2 regions of the Neobacillus sp. Soil_C_43 genome follow, and region 1 is predicted to be linked to the other one. Evidence: riboswitches for the same ligand, from Rfam matches in the RefSeq annotation. Region 1 holds a riboswitch; the other holds the start of a gene.
The links. Region 1 has a riboswitch for FMN ahead of ribD (bifunctional diaminohydroxyphosphoribosylaminopyrimidine deaminase/5-amino-6-(5-phosphoribosylamino)uracil reductase RibD). Riboswitches for the same ligand answer to the same signal wherever they lie in the genome.

Region 1 (3,865 bases):
TTTTGCTTTGAATCATCTGTTAGGTTTGTTATAAAATGACCTACATATTTACCGATCATATCGCACTCGAGGTTCACAATATCCCCAGAGCTCTTTAATCCTAGTACTGTTTCAGCTAATGTATGAGGGATTAACGATAAAGTAAAGCTGTCCTCCGTTACAGCAAAGACTGTTAAGCTTGTCCCATCTACTGCAACCGATCCCTTTAATATGACATATCGCAGTAAATCCGGATTTGCTTCAATTTCATAATAAACCGCATTCTCAAGCGCCTGTTTCCTTTTAATGACCCCAGTTCCATCAATATGGCCAGACACAAAGTGACCTCCAAATCTTCCCCCTGCAGCCATCGCTCTCTCTAAATTAACTTTTGAACCACGCTTTATTGTATGTAAGCTCGTCGCTTTCACCGTTTCAGGCATGACATCAACGGTAAAATGCTTTCCTGAAAAAGAAGTGACGGTCAGACATACTCCGTTGACAGCAATACTGTCACCAAGGTGCACATCTTCAAGTATTCTTTTCGCTTCAATCGACAAAACAAATGATTCACCCGTTCTTTGAATATTGGCAATGCTTCCTATTTCTTCAATGATTCCAGTAAACATACTAGTTTCTTCTCCTTACATAGGTTCTGCAATGATTCTTATATCATTACCAATCCTATCCACTTGTTTAATGTTCAATGAAACGGCTTCAGCTATTTTTTCGATCCCATGTCCACCAAATAAAGTTGGCGCCGATTTTCCGCCAATTAATTTTGGTGCAATATAGGTAATGATCTGTTGAAAAGATCGTTCCTCTAAAAAGCTGCCATGCACTTCTGCGCCACCTTCAACAAAAAGTGAAGTTATTCCTCTTTTTCCGAGAATAACAAGTAAATCCTTTATACGTATGTGGTTCGTTTCCATTTGGATTATTTCAACGCCCCATTCCATAAAAAGATGGATTCGCTCACGGGCTACATCATTCCCTGTCACAATCCAAGTCGGTGCTTGATGATCAGTAACAATCTTGGAATTTATTGGCGTTCTTAGGTGCGTATCGAGAATAATTCGAATGGGATTTTTCCCACCATAAGACATTCTTGTTGTTAAAGATGGATTGTCCTTTATTACGGTATTAACACCAACTAATATCCCGTCATGCTGATGGCGAAACTGATGAACATCGGCTCTTGCTTGCTCACCCGTAATCCACATACTCTCACCAGTTACTGTTGCCGTTTTCCCATCTAAACTTGCTGCCGATTTTAATGTGACATACGGCAGGCCTGTTTGAATGTTATAAAAAAAGACTTTATTTAGCTCACGAGCTTCCTCTTGGATTAAGCCAACCTCCACTTCAATTCCTGCCTTTTTGATTCGCTCTATTCCTGTCCCTGCTACTTGTGGATTTGGGTCAGTTGTTGCAACAAACACCTTCCTTACCCCAGTCCTAATCACCAGGTCACTGCAAGGTGGTGTTTTTCCATGATGACTACACGGCTCAAGTGTTACATACAAAGTAGCATCTTTCGCTTTTTCACCCGCCATTTGAATGGCATGTACTTCTGCATGTGGTTCACCTGCTTTTAGATGGGCACCCATTCCGATAATTTGCCCATTCTTCACCAGAACAGCACCTACCACAGGATTTGGAGTAGTTTGACCTAACGTTCCTTTGGCAAGATCTAAAGCTAGATTCATGTAAAATTTATCGTTCATTTTTTCTTCTCCTTTGAAAAGGATTAAAAAAGACCCTGAAGAAAATCATTCTTCAGGGTCGTTAAAAGACATTGGGAAATAAAAGCTTAAAAATAGGTATACTACACCCTACCCATAAACCTCGTTTTTCCTTCTCCCATCCAGACTTTAACTGTCGGCCCTGGAGTTTCACCAGATCCACCGTCTATCCAAGGGGATAAACGGGTCACGGACTAAGAAGCATGGCTTCATCACCGCCGGTTAGGAATTTCACCTGACCCCGAAGGAATTATTTAGATATATTAAATGTTATTATACTTAATTCAAACAGTAAAGGAAAATGTCCCAGACCTAAAAAGTAAAATCTAAGTGTCAAATGAAAAAACGGCCCTAAAACAAGGCCGGCTGTTATTCCTTATAAGTCTTTACAGGTAAATAAATTTCAAAATGAAGATCTCCTACTGCATTTTGATGTTTATGCTCTTCTTTATAAACTTCCAAACTTAACGCATGGTGATCCTGCTCGTATCCATATTCTTTCATCCAATTGAACAGTCGAATGTATGTATTTTCTACTTCCTCTGGTGTTCCTTTATGGGTAGTGTATACATAATTTTTACTTGGAATCGTAAATCCAACCATTCCTTCTGGGATCGCGTCAAGTTTATCTACAGGGGTCGTAACGTAATAGGTGAACTCTGTTTCCCTGCTATGAAAAGGTGCAATAAGAAAGGGTTCTTTTGTCTGATAGGGTACTTCTTGCAAACGTGCTTCCATTTTGTTAAAGAGACTCGGGATGGTGCTTACTTCTGCGTAAGTACCTGTCCACGAAATTCCCACAACCTTAATTTCATCTTTTTCAATTACTTGGATTCCCAAGCTAATCCCCCCTTTGTTCCATCATATTTCTATTATTCTAATAATATCCCTTAAAGTCCTGCAAAAATATTTCGACTTCCTGTGTTATTTCTTATTTTAGAAGCTCTGTTAAAGAATAATGTTGATTTTTATACCATGTTGATTGGAGCGGAAGGTGCGAAGACTCCTGTGGGAGTACGGTTCAGGGGAGACCCCGCAGGCGCAAGCGCCGAGGAGGCTCGCCGAAACGCCCACGGAAAGCGAAGCACCTGGAGCGGAAATCAACAGACAAGTATAACAGAGCCATTTTAGAAAAAAAAACAACCTTATAAAAGGATGTTTTGAGAAAACCATTTATTTTAAAATACTTGATGAAATATCAAAAACATTCCATAAGAAAGTGGCATAGAGGGCAGACAGAATCCAAGCTAAAAGTGGTTTATAATAATGTATCGCTAAAACCGAAAACATAACCAAACTAAAAATGGTCGACCAACCTAAATTCCATCCATTCTTATGAACCAATGCCCCTAATTTTAAATCAACATATTCATTTAGCGTATATATAAAAGTCCAAAAAAGGATATTCACTAGTTTCTTTTTGAAAGACTTCGGCATATTGCCGAGAAATATACTTATAGTGACGGGATACTTAATTAACATCACCAAAAAGGCTATATGAGTGTGCTTAGCCCAACCTTTATCACTTCCTACAGGTACATATTCCCACATACTATGCTTATAGAACAAATATTGATAGACCAAATCACCTACCATTAAAAAGAGAAAGGTGGGATAATAAGCTTTCCAGTTTTTCCAATCTCCCCATTTAATTGCTGAAAAAATATATATGGCCCCGTATATTACATTCAGATTCACTAGGATGCTCCTTCGCGCTCTTATTACACCTAGCGTTTCCAATTAATTGTAAAATTATCAGTTGCAAATGGTGTGCGAAGAATCTTTGTTTCAATTTGAATAGCAACGATTTGCTGGTAGGGTGAGAACCTTCCAAAATACCCATTGTCATTAAAAGGGTTAGACAAATTCCCAAACTGTTTTCTTTCTAAAAAGTCATAATAAAAGGATCCTTTTTCAATAGACATTGGTATGCTGTCAATTTTAGCTCCTGTCGTTATCGCCAGCTTTTCACTTCTCTCATTTGCAATCAACTGATGATGATTGTTAACGATTGAGGCGATTTCTGCGATCACCTCTTGTGATTTTTCATAGGCAATCCCTCTTGTCGTGATAGCTAAGGTAAACGGTTCATCAGCAAAAACAATAGCAGCATCGTTGTAAATTAAATTCATTGGAATCAT
Region 2 (3,865 bases), on a different contig from region 1:
AAAGTGGAGAAACAATTAAAATCTGACCTTTTAGGATATAACCAGGTAGCTGGTAACATAATGATTTCCCGGTACCAGTAGGGAGCATGGCCAATGTGTGTTTCCCTTCAAGTAAGGAGGTAATGACTTCCTTTTGTCCTGTTTTAAATGAATGATACCCAAAATATTTCTCTAAAAGTATCTCTAGTTCCATGATCTATCACCATATTTCGCTAAGACTAACCTTATTTGAAAATATGTTGCTGTATTCAATTTGTCCCTAATCACCTTTAGTTGTCTTGTTCCCGATTTTCGAGAAATGGATAAAATTTCCTCTTGTAGATTTTTGCTCACATATGAATCAATAGAAAAATCATTTACATGTAATGCAAATTCAACAAGATGATCCTCAATAGTACTCATTTTCAACTGTCTAAGATTGGCAATGTGGTCGAGCGGATATCCCTGATTTAATAAATCCCATGTTTTCCTAGATGATAGAGTTAATTCATTTGTTTGTTTAAGGCCGCGAATAAGTAAAGGTAAAATGCTAAATTGACCTTCTTCCTGTCCAATCTTTTGTATTAAATAATGAAGGATTTGAATAAAAGCAAGGTGGTAATCGTGCACATCCATCTCTACCTTTCTAGCTGTCTGTTGTGGCGTTAAACCAATCTGTTTAAAACCAGTCAGCCGAAAAACAAAAATGGAGGGGTCTACACCTTTATAATGATCAAAACAACTGACCAATTCAGCAAAAACCAATTCACCTACTTCTTTCTTTGGAATTTTTATCTCTTTTAATACGCTTTTCAACCATTGGTGGTGTTCTTTATTTTTTTGTATGGGAATATATCTTTTCTCCCCGTATACGAGATTCGAAGTAACCTGAATGAATAACGATAGTCTTTCCCAAAATAAATTTGTAATTGAATGATAATTCCACCCATCCAAATAAGACGTTGGTGGATTTTTTTCAAGGAGTGTCTTCCCATGAGTGGTAAGATGGTATCGCTGATCACCATGAGAGGAAATTTGATTTTGGTTTATCATGGATTGGATAATCTCTTCAAAAGTGTCTCTCTTTAGGGGTTCATAAATACCAAAAAAATGTTTCAAAGAAAACAGATGGGCATCCTGAATCGTTTGAGATGACTTTTTTCCATTAAGTAAATGAAAGATGGAATAAACTGTTCGCTCGCAATTTAGTTGTTTTAAGCAATAAAGAATAATGGATTCTATCTGCTTCATTCCACCTCACCACTTTTTCCTGTTTATATTCGACAAAATATCCAATTTTTCTATTATTATTTTAACATGAAATGGAGGTACTTGTTGCTGAAAATTGTGTAACTTTAAGAAAATCAATTTACCGATAGAAGGCTATAATAACATTTTTCTATTGAAAAGTTGCCCATACAGTTTTACAATAGAAATGAGTTATGCGTTTCCATTTTGCAATGGAAATTAGCAAGAATATTTTTGTTAATTTACTGGGAGGTTTTTTTCATGGCAAAGTACACAATTGTTGACAAGGAAACATGTATCGCTTGTGGTGCATGTGGCGCAGCTGCACCCGATATCTATGATTACGATGATGAAGGTATTGCATTTGTAACACTTGATGATAACGAAGGTATCGTTGAGATTCCAGATGTATTAATCGATGATATGATGGACGCATTTGAAGGTTGCCCAACTGATTCAATTAAAGTTGCAGACGAACCATTTGATGGTAATGCAACTAAATTTGAATAATATTTTGCTAATAATATATTCTTAAGCTACTACCCCTCCTAAAATAGGAGGGGTTTTCCATTACTAAAAATAAAAAAACAAAGGTTCACTAATGAACCTTTGTTTTTTTTACGCACCTTTAATGATTGAAAATTTATTAATCCATGACTGCATCCGAACAAATAACAACATGAAGATGAATGACATCATGACACCCTTCAATATATTAAAAGGCAGTATAGCTGGAACGACTAGATTTCGCATATCTGGAAATCCCATTAATACCGTATAGGCCGGTAAAATGATAATGTAATTTAGGATGCTCATAACCACAGCCATTGTTACAGTTCCTACAACCAAGGCTAGTGTCATCCCTTTTTTTGATTTTAATTTGTTGTATACATAATATGTCGGAAGAACAAACACAATACCAGCTAGGAAATTAGCAATATGACCTACAGGAATTCCCGTTTGGCTTCCAGTCGCAAGATAATTAAGCACATTTTTGAAAAACTCAACCAATATACCCGCAATCGGGCCAAAAATTAATGCAGCAATTAAAGCAGGAATATCACTAAAATCAACAAATAAAAAGTTCGGAAACAACGGCAGCGGAAAGTTTAGTAGCATTAACAAATATGCAATACTACTAAGCATGCCAATTGAAACATAAGCCTTAACATTCATTTTCTTCGTTTTCTTCATTTTTTCCATCTTCCTCTCTCCTTTTTGATCCATCACGTTAGGAAGAGAGGTTCAGCAAAAAGACGATCTCAAGAATAAAAATACCCTCAAGCAATTAACTTGAGGGAGTTTACAAAGGTACGCTTAATAAACGTCCATTGAGATATCATTTTTGAACGTCTGCAGAACCTCCATCTTCTCCCATCCAGACTATACTGTCGGCTTTGGAATCACACCAAATCCTGCCTATACAGGCTCGCGGGCTTAGAGCAATGCTCAATACCGCCGATCGGGAATTTCACCCTGCCCCGAAGATAGATCGATATTAAATTACAAGTTTAATTATAATGGAGGACAAAGATTTTGTTAAGTAAAAGGTTTGCTATTTTTCTTTTTTGTAACATATATTGAAAAAACCTGCAGAATTACAGTCTGCAGGTCTAGCTATTTTTGGATAATTAATATTTGTTTTGGCCTAATCAAATCAGAGGTCAGCTGGTTTAATTCTTTAATTTTATTTATAGTTGTATTTCTTTTCTTTGAAATAGAGTACAAGGTATCACCTTGTTTGACGATATAAGTGTCCTTTATTGACGATTCAGTTGTTTGAAGTTTGCTATTATCGTCACTCGTGTGGAAATGTGAACTAGCCTCTAGTATATGATCACCTATACTAGCCACTCCCCCTTGAACTGTTTCACCCACATCTGCTTTCCCGAGTAGAACTTCCGGATCCAACGCAAATTTCTTATCGTATCTCCACTCTAATTGATGAGTTTCAAAGTGAAGGTGTGTTCCTGTAGCTTGTCCTGTTTTTCCCATCTTGCCAATCATAACACCTTGTTTAACGCTTTGTCCCACCATAACACTTCTCTTGTTTAAATGAGCATACACTGTTACAAAATTACTTGGGTGTTTTATAAATACCACATTACCATATGTAGTAGAAAAATAGGATTTTAAAACCACACCATCTTCAACAGCAAGAATAGGGGTATCTAAGTTTCCGGCAATATCAATACCTTTATGTTTTCCATTTCTTGTTCCATAGGTATCAGATATAATCCCATCTGACGGCCAAATCCAGCGCTCTTTTATTTCAGCCGTCTCAGGTGTACTTGCTGCCTCTGTATGTCGTCCACCTAAAAATAATAAACTGACACAAAGCGCCATAATTATGGCAATAAGAAACCTCTTTATGTAGTCACGCATTCCTTTCTTTTCCTCCTTAAACTTGTCCTCTCCTCCACACTATGTTAAAACCCTTCTATTTAGAACATATTGGTTTTTGAAGAGGGAATTGCACATACTTGTTATAATTTGGAGACCATTGTTATTTTATACAAAAAAAATCAACCTAAAACGGTTGACCTTTTTCATTTATTGGATTGAACGCAAATTCGGAGCTACTGGTACTTGGTTTTCCTTTGTTAGATCAAATGGACCCAATTGCAAAATCGGAGAA

Region 2: it holds a riboswitch for FMN, as region 1 does, so the genes downstream of both, AC3A54_RS01840 (ECF transporter S component) here and ribD (bifunctional diaminohydroxyphosphoribosylaminopyrimidine deaminase/5-amino-6-(5-phosphoribosylamino)uracil reductase RibD) in region 1, are expected to answer to the same signal.

Annotation. Positions count from the first base shown of each region.
Region 1 covers NZ_JBDGJV010000003.1:160,699-164,563, forward strand. The annotation lists gene ribE (riboflavin synthase) at 1-608, opposite strand, end outside; gene ribD (bifunctional diaminohydroxyphosphoribosylaminopyrimidine deaminase/5-amino-6-(5-phosphoribosylamino)uracil reductase RibD) at 624-1,706, opposite strand; FMN riboswitch at 1,831-1,977, opposite strand; gene AC3A54_RS07115 (GyrI-like domain-containing protein) at 2,094-2,564, opposite strand; gene AC3A54_RS07120 (CBO0543 family protein) at 2,898-3,422, opposite strand; gene AC3A54_RS07125 (serine hydrolase) at 3,452-3,865, opposite strand, start outside.
Region 2 covers NZ_JBDGJV010000001.1:348,060-351,924, forward strand. The annotation lists gene AC3A54_RS01825 (RecQ family ATP-dependent DNA helicase) at 1-193, opposite strand, end outside; gene AC3A54_RS01830 (YpbB family protein) at 184-1,230, opposite strand; gene AC3A54_RS01835 (ferredoxin) at 1,489-1,737, shown strand; gene AC3A54_RS01840 (ECF transporter S component) at 1,846-2,430, opposite strand; FMN riboswitch at 2,590-2,720, opposite strand; gene AC3A54_RS01845 (peptidoglycan DD-metalloendopeptidase family protein) at 2,845-3,612, opposite strand; gene AC3A54_RS01850 (hypothetical protein) at 3,781-3,865, opposite strand, start outside.